DNA from 3 places in the Verrucosispora sp. SN26_14.1 genome. Region 2 is predicted to be linked to each of the others. Evidence: riboswitches for the same ligand, from Rfam matches in the RefSeq annotation. Region 2 holds a riboswitch; each other region holds the start of a gene.
What was found. A riboswitch is a leader RNA that binds a small molecule or an ion and turns the genes downstream of it on or off. The one in region 2 is predicted to bind cobalamin.
Positions count from the first base shown of each region.

Region 1: it holds a riboswitch for cobalamin, as region 2 does, so the genes downstream of both, EYA84_RS24795 (ribonucleoside-diphosphate reductase subunit alpha) here and metE (5-methyltetrahydropteroyltriglutamate--homocysteine S-methyltransferase) in region 2, are expected to answer to the same signal.
Region 3: it holds a riboswitch for cobalamin, as region 2 does, so the genes downstream of both, bluB (5,6-dimethylbenzimidazole synthase) here and metE (5-methyltetrahydropteroyltriglutamate--homocysteine S-methyltransferase) in region 2, are expected to answer to the same signal.

Region 1 is NZ_SISL01000376.1:6-5,185, reverse strand. It holds gene EYA84_RS24800 (ribonucleotide-diphosphate reductase subunit beta) at 1-912, opposite strand, end outside; gene EYA84_RS24795 (ribonucleoside-diphosphate reductase subunit alpha) at 909-3,284, opposite strand; cobalamin riboswitch at 3,419-3,627, opposite strand; partial or broken gene EYA84_RS24790 (AMP-binding protein) at 3,748-5,180, shown strand, end outside.
Region 2 is NZ_SISL01000004.1:7,998-15,488, forward strand. It holds gene EYA84_RS00655 (MerR family transcriptional regulator) at 1-324, shown strand, start outside; gene EYA84_RS00660 (glycine hydroxymethyltransferase) at 409-1,824, opposite strand; gene metE (5-methyltetrahydropteroyltriglutamate--homocysteine S-methyltransferase) at 1,882-4,119, opposite strand; cobalamin riboswitch at 4,232-4,443, opposite strand; gene EYA84_RS00670 (DUF6036 family nucleotidyltransferase) at 5,290-5,817, opposite strand; gene EYA84_RS00675 (hypothetical protein) at 5,814-6,200, opposite strand; gene EYA84_RS00680 (zinc-binding dehydrogenase) at 6,351-6,680, shown strand; gene EYA84_RS00685 (FG-GAP-like repeat-containing protein) at 6,843-7,491, opposite strand, start outside.
Region 3 is NZ_SISL01000112.1:5,235-12,725, reverse strand. It holds gene EYA84_RS13090 (hypothetical protein) at 1-495, opposite strand, end outside; gene EYA84_RS13085 (SipW-dependent-type signal peptide-containing protein) at 505-1,140, opposite strand; gene EYA84_RS13080 (VOC family protein) at 1,300-2,037, shown strand; gene bluB (5,6-dimethylbenzimidazole synthase) at 2,051-2,686, opposite strand; cobalamin riboswitch at 2,726-2,929, opposite strand; gene EYA84_RS13070 (MalY/PatB family protein) at 2,998-4,155, shown strand; gene EYA84_RS13065 (TetR/AcrR family transcriptional regulator) at 4,214-4,822, shown strand; gene EYA84_RS13060 (hypothetical protein) at 4,934-5,518, shown strand; gene EYA84_RS13055 (hypothetical protein) at 5,515-6,078, shown strand; gene EYA84_RS13050 (DUF427 domain-containing protein) at 6,062-6,346, opposite strand; gene EYA84_RS13045 (metallophosphoesterase) at 6,388-6,885, opposite strand; gene EYA84_RS13040 (DinB family protein) at 6,929-7,491, opposite strand, start outside.

The DNA of each region.
Region 1 (5,180 bases), on a different contig from region 2:
CGGTGCGATGCCGAGGACGGCCAGCCGCCGGTCGGCCACGTGCTGGAGGTACTCCCGCATGTCGGCCGGCGACATGCCGGAGACGCCCTGCTCCAGCAGGTCGACGGCGAACTGCACCTCGCACTCGACCGCCTCGGCCAGCATGTCCTTGACCTGCTGCTCCAGCTCGGCGTCGAACAGGTCCGGCTCCTCGGCGCGGACGGTGTCGACCACGTCGAAGGCGAAGGCCATGTGCATGGACTCGTCGCGGAACACCCAGTTGGTGCCCGAGGCGAGGCCGTGCAGCAGCCCCCGGGAGCGCAGGAAGTAGACGTAGGCGAAAGCGCCGTAGAAGAACAGGCCCTCGATGCAGGCGGCGAAGCAGATCAGGTTCAGCAGGAAGGCCCGCCGGTCCTCGCGGGTCCGCAGCTCGCGCAGGTCGAAGATGGAGTCGATCCACTTGAAGCAGAACTCGGCCTTGCGGGCGATCGACGGGATGTTCTCCACCGCCGCGAACGCCTCGAACCGTTCCTTTTCGTCCGGAACGTAGGTGTCCAGCAGGTTCAGGTAGAACTGGACGTGCACCGCTTCCTCGAACAGCTGCCGGGAGAGGTACAGCCGGCCTTCCGGCGAGTTGACGTGCTGATAGAGGTTGAGCACGAGGTTGTTGGCGACGATGGTGTCGCCGGTGGCGAAGAACGCCACGAGCCGGGACACCAGGTGCTGCTCGGCCGGGGAGAGTTTGGCCAGGTCGGCGAGGTCGGAGTGCAGATCGACCTCCTCCACCGTCCAGGTGTTCTTGATGGCGTCCTTGAAGCGGTCGAAGAACTGCGGGTAGCGCATCGGCCGCAGGGTCAGGTCCATGCCGGGGTCGAGCAGCAGGTGCCGCTCCCCCACGCCGGTGCTGGTGCTGGTCTCGGAGACGGTGGTCACTGGCATGCCTCGCAGCTCTCGGGGTTCTCCAGGGAGCAGGCCAACGCCTCGTCGTCGCTGACCGCCACGACCGGCGTGACGCTCGGGGTGACGGCGACAGTGGCCTGCTGGATTCGGGTCGCCGGACGCGACCGCAGGTAGTAGGTGGTCTTCAGCCCGGACTTCCAGGCGTACAGGTACATCGAGGAGAGCTTGCCGATGGTCGGCGCGCTCAGGAACAGGTTCAGCGACTGCGACTGGTCGATGAAGGGGGCGCGGGCCGCCGCCAGGTCGATCAGCGCCCGCTGCGGCAGCTCCCACGCGGTCCGGAACAGCTCGCGTACGTCGGCGGGCAGCTCGACCACGCCCTGCACGGAACCCTCGGCGCGCTTGATCTGCTCCCGGATCGGGGCCGTCCACAGCCCGCGCGCCTTCAGTTCGCGGACCAGATAGGTGTTGATCTGGAGGAACTCGCCGGACATCGTCTCGCGCTTGAACAGGTTGGACACCTGCGGCTCGATGCACTCGTAGCAGCCGGCGATCGAGGCGATGGTGGCGGTCGGGGCGATCGCCACCAGCAGCGAGTTCCGCAGGCCGTGCCGACCGATCGTCTCGCGCAGCGCGGCCCACCGCTCGGTCTGGCCGACCTCGGCGCCCCACAGGTCCGGGTGCAGCTCACCCCGGGCGGCGCGGGTCTCGGCGTACGCGGGATGCGGGCCGAACCGCTCGGCGAGCCCGGCGGAGGTCTCCAACGCGGTCAGGAAGATCTCCTCCTGCACGCGGGTCGACAGTTCCCGGGCGGCCGGGGAGTCGAACGGCAGGCGCAGCGTGAAGAGCGCGTCCTGGAGGCCCATCAGCCCGAGCCCGACGGGGCGCCAGCGCGGGTTCGACGCCGCCGCCTGCTCGGCCGGGTAGTAGTTGATGTCGATCACCCGGTCCAGGAACACCACGGCGGTACGCACCGTCGCGCGCAGCCGCTCCCAGTCGACCCCGTCCGCGGTGACGTGCGCGCCCAGGTTGACCGACCCGAGGTTGCAGACCGCCGTCTCGGCGTCGTCGTTGACCTCCAGGATCTCGGTGCAGAGGTTCGACAGGTGGATGGTGTTGCCCGGGGCACCGGTCTGGTTGGAGAGCCGGTTCGAGGCGTCCTTGAAGGTCATCCACCCGTTGCCGGTCTGCGCGAGCGTCCGCATCATCCGGCCGTACAGGTCTCGGGCCTTGACGGTCTTGACCGCCTTCTTCTCCGCCGCGCGGTACGCCTCGTCGAACGCCTCACCGAACAGGTCGGGCAGCTCGGGGGCGTCCGACGGGTCGACCAGCGACCAGTCGCCGTCCGCCTCGACCCGGCGCATGAACTCGTCCGGAATCCAGTTGGCGAGGTTCAGGTTGTGCGTACGCCGGGACTCCTCGCCGGTGTTGTCCCGCAGTTCGAGGAACTCCTCCACGTCCGGGTGCCACGGTTCGAGGTAGACGCAGGCCGCGCCCTTGCGACGGCCGCCCTGGTTGACCGCGGCCACCCCGGCGTCCAGTGTCTTGAGGAACGGCACGATGCCGTTCGACCTGCCGTTGGTGCCCCGGATCAGGGCGCCCCGACCGCGCACCCGGGACCAGGAGATGCCGATGCCACCGGAGAACTTGGACAGCTTCGCGACCTGGTGGTAGCGCTCGTAGATGGAGTCGAGCTCGTCGCGCGGCGAGTCGACCAGGAAGCACGAGGACATCTGCGTGTGCCGGGTGCCGGAGTTGAACAGCGTCGGCGAGCTGGGCAGGTAGGCCAGGCTGGACATCAGCCGGTAGAAGCCGATCGCCTCGCCGGGCGTCTGGGACAGGCCGCAGGCGACCCGCAGCAGCCAGTACTGCGGCGTCTCCACCACGAGCCGGGTCTGCGGGTGCCGCAGCAGGTACCGGTCGGCGACGGTGCGCAGGCCGAAGTACTCGAAGCGCAGGTCCCCCGCCGGGTCGACGGCGTCGTCCAGCTTGCGGGCGTTGCGGGCCACGAACGCGGCGGTGTCGTCGCCGATCAGGCCCAGGCCGTGTGCGTACCGGATGGACTGGCTGAAGCTGGCCACCTGCTGTCCGCGGACCTCCTTGTCCACGTACGCGGCCAGCAGTCGGGCCGCCAGCTTCGAGTACTGCGGCTCCTCACCGATCAGTTCGGCCGCGGTCTGGATGGAGAGCTTGTCCATCTCGGCCGTGGTCGCGCCGTCGTACAGCCCGCTGATGGTCTTCGTCGCCACCCGCAGCGGGTCGATCTCGTCCAGGTCGGCGACCCACCGCTCGACCGCCTTGACGATCTTGTTGACGTCCACCGGCTCGGTGTCGCCGTTCCGCTTGCGGACCTGCATGACGTGCCGGCGTTGCTCCGGCCCCGCCTGCTCCTGGGTCACCGTCATGTTCCCCTCCTCACGCCTGTCCCCGAGATCGTCGGGTCCGCGCGGGAGGACGCCGCCGGTCTGCCGACGGCACTGCTGCCGTGACGACCAGCTCCTGGCGTCGGCCGTCCCACGCGGCCTTCGACCGCCGCACACGTCGCGTGCGGCGCGCTGGCAGGTCTTCGGACTCGTGGGCCTGATGCTCGCGCCTACTGGCCGTCGCTTCCCAGACCTGGCGGGTCCAGTGCGTGATGACGGCGGTCGTTCCCACTCACCGCTGCGGGGCAGTCCCGGATTCACACCGGGTTCCCTCTTGCCTCGACCGCCGTGGAGCGGCGGTCGAACCAGCTACGGGGCACACCATATATGGGTGCGGTGCGGAGATGGCAACACCAGATGCTGTGCCGGGCGTGTCGCGTGTCAGATGACGGGCATCCCGGCGACCGTCGGCCGGGTACTCGATCATGCCCACTAGCATCGTCGCGTGCAGACTGCGGCCGGACCCGGCGACCGACGGACACTGCTCGACGTCCTCGTCCAGGCCGCAGATCGCGCACCCGACCAGGTGGTCGTGCACGTTCGCGAGGACGGCACCGAGCGCACCGTCACCGTGCGGCAGTTGCGGGACGAGTCGCTGCGGGTGGCGGGCGGCTACCGGGCGGCCGGCGTGATCCCCGGCACCCCGGTGATCCTGGTCGCCGACGCCGGCGACGACTTCCAGCCGCTGTTCTGGGGGGCGCTCGCCGCCGGGCTGGTCCCGGTGCCGCTGCCGCCCGAACCGGCCCGGGTACGGGCGGTGCGCGAGCTGCTCGCCGACGCGGTGACCGTGGTGGACGACGCCACCGGGGCGGTCGCCGACGGGCTGGCGGGCCTGGTGCTGCGGCTGGCCGACCTGCGTACCAGCCCCCCGCTGGAGGAGTCGTTCGCCGCCGACCCCGACGACGTGGCGTTCCTCCAGTTCTCCTCCGGCAGCACCGGCACGCCGCGCGGGGTGGAGCTGACCCACGCCAACGTGCTGGCCAATGTGGAGCAGTCCCGGCTGGCCAGCGGCGCCGGACCGGACGACGTGCTGGTCACCTGGATGCCGTACTTCCACGACATGGGGTTGATCGGCACCCACCTGACCCCGCTGGCCATCGGGTGCACGCAGGTCCGCGTACCTCCGATGGCGTTCGCCAAGCGCCCGGCACTGTGGTTCACCGCCGCCCACCGGCATCGCGCGACCCTGCTCTCGGCGGCGAACTTCGCGCTGGCGCTGGCGGTCCGCCGGGTCCCGACGGATCTTCTCGCCACGCTCGACCTGAGCCGCGTCCGGTGCGTGGTGGTGGGCGCGGAGCCCATCTCCCCCACGGTGTGGCGGGCCTTCCTGACGCACGTCCGCCCGACCGGGCTCGCCCCGGCCGCCCTGCGACCGGTGTACGGCCTGGCGGAGGCGACCCTCGCGGTGACCTTCCCGCCGCCCGGGGAGGTCGCCGCGCCGCTGGTGCTGGACCGTGCCGCGCTGAGCCAGGGCCGGGCGGTGAGCACCGCGCCGGGTACGCACGCGGTGGAGCTGATGGACCTGGGACACCCCGTGCCCGGCTGCGAGGTACGCGTCGTCGACGAACTACACCGTCCGCTGCCCGAGGAGCGGGTGGGCCTGGTCGAGGTACGCGGCCCGAACGTGGCGCGCGGCTACCACCGGGATCCGCAGGCCAGCCGGGAGACCTTCGTGGACGGCTGGCTGCGCACCGGTGACCTGGGCTTCCAGCGCGCCGGCCGGCTCTGTGTGACCGGCCGCGCGAAGGACGTGATCTTCGTCAACGGCCGGACGTTCCACGCGTCCGACCTGGAGGCGGTGGCCGCCGCGACCGCCGGGCTGCCGGCCACGATGACCGCGGTGGTCGGCTGCACCGCCCCGGACCTGGCGCTTATACA
Region 2 (7,491 bases):
CGCGACGGCGTGGCACTGGACGCCGTGGCCGCCGCGCTCGCCGAGGACAGGATCGCCTCGGTGCACCTGGGTGCCGGGCTGCGACCCGCCGCGCTCGCCGACGTGGTCGGCCGGAGCCGACCCACCGTCGTCGTGGTGTGGAGTCACGACCGCCATTGCCGCGGGCCGGAGGTCCTCCGGACGCTCGCCGACGTGTCGGGCTGGCGGCCCACGGTCGTGATCGCCGGCAAGGGGTGGTCACCCCCGAGTACACCGGCCGTGGGGGTGGTGGGTCCGTGCCGCGACCTCGCCGACACGGTCGCCACCGTCGCAGGCCTGATCTGAAGCGGCGCGCGGGCCGGAAATCCGGGAGGAGTCGACGGCCCGGGTGGCACGCACACGAGGTGGTGCCACCCGGACCGTTGCCGCTCAGGCGAGTTCGACACCGGGATAGAGCGGGAATGCCGCGAGCAACTCCGTGGCCTGCTTGCTGACCCGGCCGGCCAGGGCCGGGTCGATCTGGTACTTCGCCTTGGAGCCCTCGGCCGGCGTGGTGCTGGTGAGCACGGTGTGGATCAGGTCGGCGATCTGGTCCATCTCACCGACGCCGAGGCCGCGACTGGTCAGGGCCGGGGTGCCGACACGGATGCCCGAGGTGTACCAGGCGCCGTTGGGGTCCCGGGGAATGGCGTTGCGGTTGGTCACCACGCCACTGTCCAGAAGGGCCTGCTCGGCCTGGCGGCCGGTCAGGCCGAACGGGTGCACGTCGATCAGCACGAGATGGTTGTCGGTACCGTCGCTGACCAGGCGTACGCCGCGCCGCATCAGCCCGTCGGCGAGGGCCTGACTGTTGTCGACGACCTGCTGGGCGTACGCGGCGAACGCGGGTTGACGGGCTTCGGCGAACGCGACCGCCTTCGCCGCGATGACATGGTTGAGTGGGCCGCCGAGCACCATCGGGCAGCCGCGGTCGACCTGGTCGGCGAGCTCGGGCTGGGCCAGGACCGCCCCGCCGCGCGGGCCACGCAGGCTCTTGTGGGTCGTGGTGGTGACGATGTGTGCGTGCGCGACCGGGTTGAAGTCGCCGGTGAAGACCTTGCCGGCGACCAGCCCGGCGAAGTGGGCCATGTCGACCATGAAGGTCGCCCCGACCTCGTCGGCGATCTCCCGTAGCACCGCGAAGTTGACCTTACGCGGGTACGCCGAGTAGCCACCGACGATGACCAACGGTTTGAACTCGCGGGCCGTCTCCCGCAGCGCCGTGTAGTCGATGCGCCCGGTGGCCGGGTCCACGCCGTAGCTGCGCTGGTCGAACATCTTGCCGGAAATGTTGGGCCGGAAGCCGTGGGTGAGGTGGCCGCCGGCGTCCAGGGACATGCCGAGCATCCGCTGGTTGCCGAACGCGCTCCGCAGTTGCGCCCACTCGGTGTCGGTGAGGTCGTTGACCTGCCGCCGCCCGAACCGGCGCAGATGCGGGACCTCGACCCGGTCGGCCAGGATCGCCCAGTACGCCACCAGGTTGGCGTCGATGCCGGAGTGCGGCTGGACGTAGGCGTAGGGGCTGCCGAAGAGCGCTGTCGCGTGCTCCACCGCGACCGCCTCGACGGTGTCGACATTCTGGCAGCCGGCGTAGAAGCGGCGGCCGATCGTGCCCTCCGCGTACTTGTCGGACAACCAGTTACCCATCGCCAGCAGCACCGCCGGTGAGGCGTAGTTCTCGCTGGCGATCAACTTCAGCGACTCCCGCTGATCGTGCAGCTCCTTGGCGATCGCATCGGCGATACGCGGCTCCACCGCGCGGACCATCTCGATCGCGGCACGGAAAGCAGTCGATTCGACGTTCAATATCCACTCCCGGGTCGAGCCGGGCGATCCGCGACGGGACCGCCCGGCGTAGCGAAGTCAGTTGCCGCGGACCTCAGCGGCGGCCGCGACCAGATGCCGCAGGGACGCCTCGACCTCGGGGTAGGCGCGGGTCTTCAACCCGCAGTCCGGGTTCACCCACAACCGCCGCGCCGGCACGGCCGCGACGGCCCGACGCAGCGCCTCGACCACCTCGTCACGCGACGGCACACGGGGCGAGTGGATGTCCCACACCCCGGGTCCGACACCCCGGCCGTAGCCGATCGCGGCCAGATCGTCGAGGACCTCCATCTTCGACCGGGACGCCTCGATGCTGGTGACGTCGGCGTCGAGGGCGTCGATGGCGGTGATCACCTCACCGAACTCCGAGTAGCACAGATGGGTGTGGATCTGGGTGTCGTCGGCGACACCACTGGTGGCCAACCGGAACGCGCCGACAGCCCAGTCCAGGTACGCCTTCTGGTCGCTCTTGCGCAACGGCAGGGTCTCCCGCAACGCCGGCTCGTCGACCTGGATGACGCGGATCCCGGCGGACTCCAGGTCACGGCACTCGTCGCGCAGCGCGAGCGCGACCTGGTCGGCGGTGTCCGCCAGCGGCTGGTCGCTGCGGACGAACGACCAGGCCAGAATGGTGACCGGACCGGTGAGCATCCCCTTGACCGGCTTGCTGGTCAGGGACTGCGCGTAGGTGGACCACTCCACCGTCATCGGCGCCCGACGCGCCACGTCGCCGTAGATGATCGGCGGGCGGACGCAGCGGGAGCCGTACGACTGGACCCAGCCGTGCTCGGTGGCCGCGAAACCGTCGAGTTGCTCGCCGAAGTACTGCACCATGTCGTTGCGTTCCGGTTCACCGTGCACGAGCACGTCCAGGCCCCACTGTTCCTGTAGGCGGATGACATGCTCCACCTCGGCGCGCATGCGCGACGCGTAGCCAGCGTCGTCGAGCCTGCCGGCCCGGTGCGCGGCACGGGCCTTGCGTAGCTCACCGGTCTGCGGGAACGACCCGATGGTGGTGGTCGGCAACTCCGGCAGCCCGAGCCGTTCCTGCTGGCGGGCGGCCCGCGTGGCGTAGTCGCCGCGCTGCCGGTCGGTGGGCCGCAGAGCGGTCAGGCGGCCACGGACATCGTCGTGACGCCACTGCGCCGGGCTGGGCGACACCGGGGCGGGCAGCGACGTGGTGCCGTCGCGCAGCGCACGGCCGAGCACGACGACCTCGTCGACCTTCTGCCGGGCGAACGCGAGCCGCTCGGCCAGCCGGGAGTCGAGGCGGGTCTCGGCGGACAGGTCGACCGGGACGTGCAGCAGCGAGCAGGAGGTGGACACCGCCACGTGATCGGCGAGGCCGGCGACCGTCGCGCCGGCCGTGACGGCGGCCCGCAGGTCGGTACGCCAGATGTTGCGGCCGTCGACCAGGCCGGCGACGATCGTCTTGCCACCCAGCGGGCCGGCGGCGGCGAGCCGATGCAGGTTACCCGGCCCGGCCACCAGGTCCAGACCGATGGCTTCGACCGGAGTGCCCAGCAGCGCCGGCAGCGCGTCGCCGAGTTCACCGAAGTAGGTCGCGACGAAGATCCGCGGCCGAGCAGCCAGTTCGCCGAGTCGGGTGTAGGCGCGGCGCAGTGCGTCGATCTCGCTCGGGGTGCGGTCGGCGACGTACGCGGGCTCGTCCAGCTGCACCCAGGCCACGCCCGCCTCAGCCAGCGCGGTGAGGATCCGCGCGTACGTCTCGACCAGGTCGTCGAGGCGGGCGAACGGATCGTCGCCCTTGGCCAGCAGCAGGAACGTGGCCGGACCGACGAGCACCGGCCGGGTGGTGATGCCCAGCTCAGCGGCCTCGGCGTACTCCCTGAGCGCCTTGGCCGGATCGGCCGTGAACACGGTGTCGGAGTCGATCTCCGGCACCAGGTAGTGGTAGTTGGTGTCGAACCACTTCGTCAACTCCAGTGCCGGCTCGGCGTCCACGCCGCGGGCCATGGCGAAGTAGGTGTTGAGCGTGGAGAGGCCGAGCCGGGTGAACCGGGTCGGGATCGCGCCGACGGCGAAGGCCGTGTCGAGAACGTGGTCGTAGTAGGAGAAGACGTTCGACGGGATCGCGTCGAGACGGGCGTCGCGCAGCGTGCGCCAGACCTCGGCGCGCAGCCCAACGGCGGTGCTCTCCAAGCCGTCGGCGTCGATGCTGCCGTTCCAGTACGCCTCGACAGCCTTCTTCAGCTCACGATTGGCGCCGATGCGTGGGTAGCCGAGCACGGTGCTCTGACCGAATGCGGTACTCACCAAGGGGGTCCTTCCCTCGAAGTGCCCGGCGGACACGGGAGGGAAAACGGGTACACCTCGGGTACCGGCTTTCCGCCCAGGCCCTCCCGAGAGGCCGCCGGCGGCGCACACCGGCGGTGTACGCAGCGCTGGCAGGTCTTCGGACTCGCGGGCATGACACAAGGTCGCCTACTGGCCGTCGCTTCCCAGACCTCACGGCCCAGTGCTCAAATGACGGCGGTCGTTCCCACTCACCGCTGCGGGGCAGTCCCGGTCTCCCACCGGGTTCCCTCTTACGACGTCCCGCCCGTACGGACGGGACGAACCAGCACCACCGGCCATCGTACGGGCCCGAGGGCACCATCCGGGCCAGGGTGTCCGACGTACGGGACAGCCATTTTCATTCTGCGTAGGGGTTGGCTTCGATGTAGTGCAGCGCGAGGATGGCCTGCACCCGCCAGCCCGCCGGGAGGATCTGTTGCAACGACGGTCGGAATCGGATGGATCACTCAGCGGTGGGTGTCCGCTCTCCAGCACATCGGTAGTACCTGCCGCCCACCAGGCTTGCCACGACGTACCTCTGATCCGGTCGGGCAGGCGTTGCGCGTGTTCACATAATCGGTGGGGATATCCGCCGAGGTCGTCGGCAACCTGCACGGTGATCGCGGGAGTGCCCGCGGTGCCGCTCAACATGCCCACCCCGGTGGGCTCGGCTCCGCGCTTCCAAGCGCGCCTGGATTCGTCAGGTCGAGGCTGAGCAGGTCCTGCTCGTCACCGAACAGACCGGCCCACGAATCCGACCGAGGGAGCCGCTGTCGCCGCCGTGAGGCGGCTGGCCGGGTCCGTCACGCTGGCGGACGGGCGTCACGTCATCGACCGATATCGCGGCGAAGGGATGCTTGGGCTGGTCGATGTGCTCATGGCTTGCGACGTCGGCCACCTCTCGGCGATGGCGGTCGGGGGTTTACCGATGGCGGCATCGCCATCTGGAGGTCCTGCCGGATGATGTCCAGTGCCTGGGTGACGTGGATCTGGACGGTTCGCCAGGCGTGACTGAAGTCAGTCATGGGGTAGGTCAGGCCGAGTAGCGGCAGTGATCGGGCAGCGCCGAAGAGTCCGGCTCACGCCTGGTGCAACTCCAAGAGAACTGGTTCCGAGGCGTGCGGCGAGTGCTGGGACCGCTGCGCAGGCTCATTCGAAGAGTTCGCGGATGACTCCCATTGCCCGTGGTGAAATCACCTCGTCTGGGTAGAAGTCACTGCACAGGCGTACGGCGTCGTCCACCGACTCGACGCCGGCCAGCGCCGCCAAGGTACGGAGATCGTCCACGTCGCGGGCCCGCGCCGCGAGTGCTTTCATCGCGAAGATGTGCTCCGGCGAAGCCGCCATGACGCGCAGCCCGGGATGGTCGAAGACCCGCCGTCGGCCCGGATCGGTCTTGCCGGAGACGTAGACACTGGCTTGCTCATTGAGCCACCAGGGCGGCAGTCCCAGGTCGTCGGCCACCGCACGGGCCTCGTCGAGAACCACGCCGTGTGGGACGAACATCGCATCGACATCTCGGGTCACCCGCTTCGCGTCATAGGCCAGCGCCATCGCGGCACCACCCACCACGAAGATGTCAGCCACGACGCCACGGCGGACGAGCCGCTCGCCCAGGCGGGTGAACGCACGCTCAAGTTCCGCGCGCCCCATCAGGACGCCGTCCGACCCGCTCACGCCGCCGCCAAATCATGCACCGACACATACACACCATGTTTCCGAAACGCCGCCGGAGCCCAAGCCAGAGCATCAGCGCGGTGGATGGCCAGCTCGGCCGGGAACCAGGCCCGACGCAGCACCCGAGTCTCGACCCACGCCGGCGGAGCAAGATCCGCCTGCGCGAGCAGATGCTCCGCGAGCGCTGCCAACAGCGCATCCCACCGCACGTCCCCGGTGGGCCCGGGCTCATCCTGCAACAGACCTACCTTGGCGTCGGCTGGCTCCCACCGATACTCCTCCAGGAACTCCCACACCAGCTTCCAACGGATCCGATCGCTGTCCGCAGCCGCCAGATGGGTCGCCAACACCACCAGGCTCATCGGTTCGTAGCCGGTACCCACCGCGCACCTCACCTCCGAACCTCAAGGCATAACCGGATGCAGCCTATCGCTCCCCCGCTGGCGAGCCCCGCAACACCCTACCGCTGACCGCCCCGACCAGTCCTTGTCGGCTGCCGGTGAGGCATCACGGGTGGCTTGATCCTCGCTGATATGAGAGACGCCACCACCCCGATCGCCGGCCGAGCCGACCGCCCCGGCCAGACCGGCCCGTCCGGTAGTTCGCTGCCGGCCCTGATCGACCTGACCGGCAACCCCGACCGGGTCCTGACCATCTCGGACTTCGCCGTCGCGGCTGAACTCGGTACCCGGATCACGTATATCGACATGCGCTTCGACCTGATGAACGAGATAGCCCGGCTGGCCGGCAGTGGCGTCCTGACCGTCACGATCGCCCGCACCGTCACCCTCGACGCCATCCAGGAGGCCGCCGAACTCAGCTGCTCCGGGCGGCCCGGCGGCAAACTCATCCTGCTCCCGTAATCGGAGGACGACCCGCCGACGGAGGGCACGTCGTCTTGGCTGCCGTCGGTACCCATGACGACCCTCGCCCCCGCCGAGCGTCTCGGCGTGGAGTTGGCGCAGTCGTGGCGCGACCGTCACCCGCCGGACGGGGGCGGGTGACGGTCGCGCTCGTTGAGAGAGTCAGCAGGGCAGCCGGTTGGCCACCTCCAGCAGACACGGATCGAAGGTGATGTCGACGTCTGGGGCGGTCGGTGCGCCGGGCATCGGCGTCTGCGACGCCGGCTCGTTCACCACGTACCCGTGGAAGGTCCACGCCTTGATCCGGCCGTCCGGGCTCTCCACCAGGTAGTCGGCCCGACGGTCGCCGTTCAGGTCGGCGAACCTGACCTGCGAGCCGCTCGCCCCGACCCCGGAGGCGACCAGTCCGTCGAAACGCCAGGTGAAGCGGTTGTTGCCGTACGCGTTGAGCCAGGCCCAGGCGCGTCCGGCGGCGTCGACCAGCAGGTAGTCGGCCCGGAAGTCTCCGTTGAGGTCCGTCAGGTGGATCTCGTCGCGCACCGGGTGCGGGCCCGGCGCGATCGACCCGGCGTAGTCCCAGCCCCACCCGGATGCGGTACGCCTGTTGAGCCAGGCCCTCACTCCGCCGTCGTCGCCGAGGACGAGGTAGTCGTCCTTGCGATCACCGTCCATGTCGGCGAACCGCACCTGTTCCTTGGGTGCCTGGACACCCGGGGCGATGACACCGACGTAGTTCCAACCGAAGCCGCCGTCGGGCGTGTACCTGTTGAGCCATGCCCGGGTCGCGCCGTTGTCGTCGAGGACGAGGTAG
Region 3 (7,491 bases), on a different contig from region 2:
CGACACCGGCGACCCGGGAACCGAGGTGATGCCCAGGTAGCTGGGCCCGACGATCCATGTCGGCGTACCGGTGAAGGCGGCGGCCGCGCAGGTGGTGCTGGTGGTGGCGGTCCGCACCACGCGGTACTCCAGTACCGGCAGCAGGGCACCGGCGTTGTTGGACGAACCGGTCAGCGCCACCGTGCCGCCGACGTTCGTCGTGGCTGTCGTCCGGATGTCGAGGTAGGCGTAGAACGAGACCGAGGGGGACATCGCCGTCGCGGTGAACGCCAGCGTCGCGGCGTTCACCGCCGGGGTGTGGCTGGCCCAGGTACTCGACGCGGTCTGCGACTCGGTGCCGAAGACACTGGCCGCGAACGACCCGGTGCCGTACTCGCCGTCCGTCCACGCGGCGAGCGTGGACGTCGTGCCCAGGCCGATGACCAGGGCACCGGCGAGTACGGCACGGGTCCGGCGGAGCCGTGGTGTCCCGGCCGGCGTGCGACGGTTGACCACGGCCACCACCTACACGGATTCGGCGAGGAGCTGCCAGGTCTCCGTGACCGACGTGCCCTGCACCAGACCGTCGTCCGCCGTGACGACGAAGCACAGGAACACCGGAGCGCCGGGTGTCGTGGGCGGAGTGCCCTGGGTCAGGTTGAACGACACCGCACCGGTCACCGAGTCGAGTGCGGTGCCCTCGGCCACGATCCACGTCGGAGTCGTGGGTTCCGGGCTGCAGTCGCCGAACGTCGGGACGGTCGCGATGCCGTAGGTGAGCCCGACGAAGGTGGGCGGTGCGGGGGTGGCCGAGGCCACCGTGACGGTCGCGTCGTACGTCGTGGCCGCGGTCAGGCGCACCGCGAACGGTGCGGCGACCACGTCGTCCGGGCTCATGTTGTCGAAGCCCGTGCTGAACGCCAACGCCGCCGCCGTGCCGGCGGTCGGGTGCTCGGCGTAGGTGGTGCCGTCCGTGCTGCCCTCCATGCTGAAGCTACCGGCGGTGAACGTGCCCGAGGCGTACTCGGAGTCGTTCCAGGCGGCGAGGGTGATCGTGGCGCCGAGGCCGAGCGCGAGCCCGCCGGCCAGGATCGCCTTGAGCTTGCGACGACCTCCTCGACTGCTCGACTCGCCCGTCGTCATCCCTGTCGGTCCAGTCAACTTGTCCTCCTCGTGCATCCCCGTTGGCGTGCTGTCACGCAGGGACACGATAAAGCTCTAATACGGACAAGTCGGGCGTGAATTCCGAAACTTCACGGAGGTGTATCGACTGGCATCAAGTAAATCGAATTCGTTTCGCGATGCCGCTAGCATCGCCGGATGGCAACGCGACTCGTGCAGATCAACATGAAGGCCCGGGACGACTCCGCGCTGGGCGGTTTCTGGGCGGCGGCGCTCGGTTGGGGGATCTCCAGCGAGGAGCCAGGCGTCACCAACCTCGAACCCGAGGGTGTCGACTATCCCGACCCGGTCGCCGTCTTCGTCGACCTCGTCGTCTCCGCAGAACCCAAGACGGCGAAGAACCGGGTACACCTCGACCTCGCCACCACCTCGGCGGACCATCACGCCGCGACGGTCGCGCGTCTGAAGGAACTCGGCGCCACCCCCGCCGACGTGGGTCAGGGCGACGTCCCGTGGACGGTGATGGCCGACCCGGAGGGCAACGAGTTCTGCGTCCTGGAACCCCGGCCGACGCTCCAGGACGTCGGACCGGTCGCCGCCGTCGTGGTCGACTGCGCGGACCCGCGCGCCATGGCCGACTTCTGGAGCACCGCCACGGACTGGCGTCTGCACGACATCACCGACCGCGCAGCGGTCCTGCGCTCCGCCGCCGACGTGGGCCCGTACCTGCACTTCCTCCGCACGCCCGACGCGAAGACCGGCTGGAACCGGGTCCACCTCGACGTCCGCCCGTATCCCGGTGACGACCCGCAGGTCGAGGTGGACAGGCTGCGGGCCCTGGGCGCCACCACCGTGGACGTGGGCCGCGACGATCTCCCGTGGACGGTCATGGCCGACCCGGAAGGCAACGAGTTCTGCCTCCTCGCCCCCGGCTGACGCGTACCCGGGGTCAGTGGTCCGACGGCTCCCACCGGTCCCGGTGCACCGCTGCCTGCCAGGGACGGCGCTGCCGCCAGCCGTGTCGCTCCAGGTCCGGCACCTGCTCCAGGTGGGTGACCGGACCCAGGCACAGCCAGGCCACCGGGCGGACACCCGCCGGGATCCGCAGCAGGTCCCGCACGAACGGCTCCCGGTAGAACGAGACCCACCCCACGCCGAGCCGCTCGGCCGTGGCCGCCAGCCACAGATTCTGGATCGCCAGGCACACCGAGTACAGGCCGGCGTCGGCGATGGCGTGCCGACCCAGCACCGTCGGGGACCCCCGGTCCGGGTCGTACGTCACCACGACGGAGAGCGTCGACTCCAACACCCCGTCGATCTTGATCCGGCTGAACCGGCGCGCCTCCTCCCCGTGCAGACCGGCGGCGAAGACGTCCCGTTCCTGCTGCACGTGGCGGTGGAACTCCGCCCGCAACCCAGGATCGCGGACCAGGATGAAGTCCCACGGCTGCGACAGGCCGACGCTGGGCGCGGCATGCGCGGCGGCCAGCACCCGATCGAGGACCTCGGCCGGGATCGGCGCGCCGGTGAACTCGCCCCGTACGTCCCGGCGGGCGTGGATGACCTCGTACACATCGTCGAACATGGGCAGGCTCCCGCTGCGCTCCAGGCCCTGCCCTCACGGCAGGGCAACCAGGCGCGAGGCCGGTCTTCGGACTTCCGGATCGTCACCTCACCGCCCGCCTTCCCGGCCCGAGCCGGGCCAGTGGCTGCGCGTGACGCGCGTGGGCGGCAGCTCCCCGGTCACCGCGGCGGGCCCGTGCCGGACTCTCACCGGCTTCCCGATTCTCCCCACCACCGGCGGGGCACCTCGCAACAGTTCGTGCCGCCGAGCACCCTACCGGACACCGTCGTCCGTCGGCGCTGCCGGAAGATCGAGTCACTAGTCTCGGTGTCGTGACCTCCGAGACCACGCCCCTGCGGCAGCTCACCCTCGATCAGCTCCGGAAGCGGACGAGCGAGAAGTGGCGCGCCCACCCGGGCGACGTGCTGCCGATGTTCGTGGCGGAGCTGGACGCGCCGCTGGCCGGGCCGGTCGTCGACGCGATCATCGAGGCCGTCCGACGTGGTGACACGGGCTACCCCGCCGGCACCGCCTACGCCGAGGCGCTCGCCAACTTCGCCCGCGACCGCTGGGACTTCGACGGCATCGCCGTGGACCGCACCACGATGGTCCCGGACGTGATGAGCGGCATCGTCGAGGTCCTCGACGTGATCTGCGGCCGGACGGACGCTGTCGTGGTCAACTGCCCGGTCTACGCGCCGTTCTACCAGGTGGTGGGGCGTACCGGTCGCCCCATCGAAGAGGCCCCGCTCGGCGCGGACGGCCGGATCGACATGACGGTCCTGGACGACGCGTTCCGGCGCGCGGCACGTCGTGGCTCCCGGCCCGCGTACCTGCTGTGCAGCCCGCACAACCCGACCGGCAGCGTGCACACCGCCGACGAACTCGCCGAGGTCGCCGCACTGGCGGACCGACATGGTGTGCGTGTGGTGGTCGACGAGATCCACGCGCCGCTGGTGCTGGCCGGGGCGAGGTTCACGCCGTACCTGAGCGTGCCGGGCGCCGAGAACGGCTTCTCGGTGATCTCCGCGTCCAAGGCGTGGAACCTCGCCGGTCTCAAGGCCGCCGTCGCCGTCGCCGGACCCGCCGCGGTCGACGATCTCGCCCGCATCCCCGCCTGGGTCAACGAGAGCCCCAGCCATGTCGGAGTGCTGGCCCACGTCGCCGCCCTGCGGGACGGCGGCGATTGGCTCGACGCCCTCCTGGCCGATCTCGACGAGAACCGTCGTCTCCTCGCCCGGCTACTCGCCGAACACCTTCCCGCGGTCCGATACCGCCCTGGCGAGGGCACCTATCTGGCCTGGCTCGACTGCCGCGCCCTCGGTCTCGGTGACGACCCCGCCGCGACTTTCCTCGAACGCGGCCGGGTGGCGCTCAGTCCCGGCCCCGTCTTCGGCACCGGGGGAGCGGGACACGCGCGATTCAACCTCGGCACCACCCCCGAACTGGTCGCCGAAGGAGTGCGGCGGATGGCCGGGGCACTGACCTGACGCCGGTGGCACTGCCGGCCCGTTCGCAGCGAACGCCGGGATTGCTACTGTGGTGAACATGTATGCACCCGAGGATCGCACCGCCAAGGCGATCATTCGGGACACGGCCCTGGAACTCTTCGGCGAACAGTGGCCGGCGGCCGCGTCGCTCAAGCAGGTGGCGGAGCGCGCGGGAGTCTCGCAGTCGCTCATCATCAAGCACTACGGGTCGCGGGAGGGCCTGGTCGCCGCCGTGGACGCGCACGTGCTGGGCGTGTTGGGCAACGCGCTGGAGGCACTCGCCGAGACAGCCGGTTCCGGCCCGCCCGACCGCTTCCTCGCGTCGGCCGACGCGCTGTCCTCCCCGTCGGCCACCCGGTATCTCGCGCACCTGCTCGTCGGCACCACGTCGCGCTCGGTCGAGGCGTATCGGATGCTGCAGGGGTTCGCCGACTCGCTCATGCACCGGATGGCCGACGCGGGCGCGGTCGCCCCGGACGTGGACCGGGCACAGCTCGCGGTCGTGCTGCTGGCCCACGAGCTCTCCATCATCCTGCTGCGCGACCGCATCACCGACGTGCTCGGCACCGATCCGATGGGCCACGACGGCCTGCGGCGCTGGTGGGGCACCATCGACCGGCTCTACTCCGGCACGGCGATCCAGGAGCCCGTCCCGGCCGACGGCTGAGTGACGTCGTCGAGTCGGGCTCCTCCGGACAGACCCTCGACTCGACGGGTGCATAAACGTTCACTATGCTGAGCGATAGTTCACCACCCGTCCTGCGAGCGAACGGCAGCCATGCCCACGACAACGCCCCCGCTTCCGTCGCGCGGTCCGGTCTCGCGGCTCAACGACCTGCTCGTCGCGCCCGGGGCCACGCGGGCGGAAAGTCGGCTCAGCTACCTCACCGCAGGTATCGGCGCGACCGTCGCCGGGGCCGTCGGCGCCGCTGCCGGCTACCCGGTGCCGATCGTGCTCCTGCTGACGGTGCTCGGGTTCGACCTGTTCGGTGGTGCCGTCGTGAACGCCACCGTGTCCGCGTCGAGGCGGTTCCATACCGGCACCGACGCTGTCCGACGACAACTGGTCTTCGTGGCGGCCCACGTCCACCTGCCCGTCGTCGCGTTAGTCCTGCCCGCGTACCCGTGGTCGACCGCGATCGTGCTCTACGCCGGCACCCTCGCCGCCGCCGTACCGATCGCCATCGCCGGACCGACGCTGAAACGCCCACTCGCGTTCGCGGCCGCGACCGTGCTGCTCGTCGCGGCGGTCACGCTGTCACCGGTCCCGACGGCACTCGCCTGGCTGGCACCGATGCTCATCCTCAAACTTCTGCTCGGACACCTGCTGCCCGGCTCCGTGACCAGGGAAGGGACGTCATGACCGACACCGGAGAAACCCGCACGCGCACCGAGGACGTCGCCGTGTCCGAGCGCGCCCTGGCCCGCACCGGGACCCTCGTCCTCGCTGGCTTCGCCCTGCTCTGGGCGGTCTCCGGACTGCACCTCGCGCCCACCGCCGCGCGCATCCCGCTGCTCGTCGCCGCGACCGTGATCACCGCCATCGTCCTCGCCCTGGGGATGACCCGGCCTCGACCGCAGGACCACCGCCGACTGTCGGCGTCCTGGATGCGCCGGTTCAACCGGGTCGGCGTCGTGCAGGGACTGTTGATCGGCGGCGTCTGCCTGGTCGCCGTGCCGACCGGACACCCGAGGCTGATCCCCACCCTCGTCCTGGTCATCGTCGCGGCGCACTTCGTGCCGCTCGTCGCGATCCTCCGCCAACGCGAGTACGTGTGGACAGCGCTCGCACTCGCCCTGGTGGCGGTCGCGTCCTTCGGCGCGTACGTCTGGGGAATGCCGGAACTCGCGGCGGCTGTCGCCTCGCTCGGCGCGGCCGTGGTGCTCTGGGCGACCGCGCTGGTGGTCACCCGACGACCGTGACGTCCTTCCAGAACGCGACCCGGTCCCGGACCATCTCCGCCTCCGGCAACGGCTCCGGGTAGTACCAGACGGCGTCCACGCTGGTCTTCCCGTCGTGATCGAGCGTGTAGTAGGACGCGGTGCCCTTCCACGGGCAGTGCGTGTGCGTGTCGGACTCGCGCAACAGGTCGTCGCGGAGCGCCGCGCGGGGGAAGTAGTGGTTACCCTCGACCACGACGGTGTCCGTGCTCTCGGCGATGACCAGGTCGTTCCAGATCGCTTTCGGCATGGGCCCAGACTATGCCGATCCGCGCGCCGGTTCACCCCGTGTCAGCGCGGCACCTCGTGCAGCGTCACGGCGTCGAGCCGACCCTCGGTCACCTCGGCGGTGAGGTACGTCGCGTACGGCTGGCGCCGCCGGTCGGTCGGCGAACCGGGGTTGAGCAACCGCAGGCCACCGGGCGCCTCGCTGTCCCAGGGGATGTGGGAGTGCCCGAACACGAGCAGGTCGCAGTCGGGGAACCGGGCCGCGCACCGCCGCTCCCGGCCGCCGGCCGGACCGGTCTCGTGCACCACCGCGATCCGCAGGCCGTCGACGTCCGCGCGGGCGATCTCCGGCAACCGGGTACGCAACTCGGGGCCGTCGTTGTTGCCGAAGACGCCGATCAGTCGGGCACGACGTCGCTCCAGGTCGTCCAGCAACGACGCGTCGACCCAGTCGCCGGCGTGGATCACGAGGTCGGCGGTGTCGACGGCCGCCCACAGCTCGGCCGGCAGGTCCCGGGCACGTTTCGGCAGGTGGGTGTCCGCCATGATGACCAACCGCACCCGGCCAGCGTAACCCCGTCCGCACACGGCGATCGGCCAGGCGCTAGGCGAAGCGGTCGGCCAGTCGGGTCAACCTGGCGAGGTAATCCGGCCACGGATAGTCGGTCGGGATGTTGGTGTTCTCCTGCCGCAGGCCGATTCTCGTGTCGAGCTGCTCGCGCAGGATGTCGGCGTGCCCGGCGTGACGCGCGAGGTCCCAGGTCACGTGGACGATGACCCGGTGCAACGTCACCGCCTGCCGCTCCGGCCGCCACCACGGCACCTGTCCCACCGTGTTCAGCGGTAGCCGGGTGATCGTCTGATCGGCGAAGACGGCGACGCGGCGGTACAGGTCGATCAGGCCGTCCTTCGTCTCGTCCTCCCGCGCGTACCAGTCCGCCTGCGGGTCCTCGTCGAAATCCGACTCGGAGACGAGTTCCTCCGGGGTCGGGAACGCGCGACCGAAGGTGGGACCGAAGTAGCCGGCTTCGGTGTTCAGCGCATGCTTGACGATCCCCAGCAGATTGTTGCCGGTCGGCGTGCGGGGGAGTCGGACTTCGCGTTCGCTGAGTCCGTCGAGCTTCCAGATCAGGTCGTCGCGCGTTGCCTGCAGGTAGTGCAGCAGCG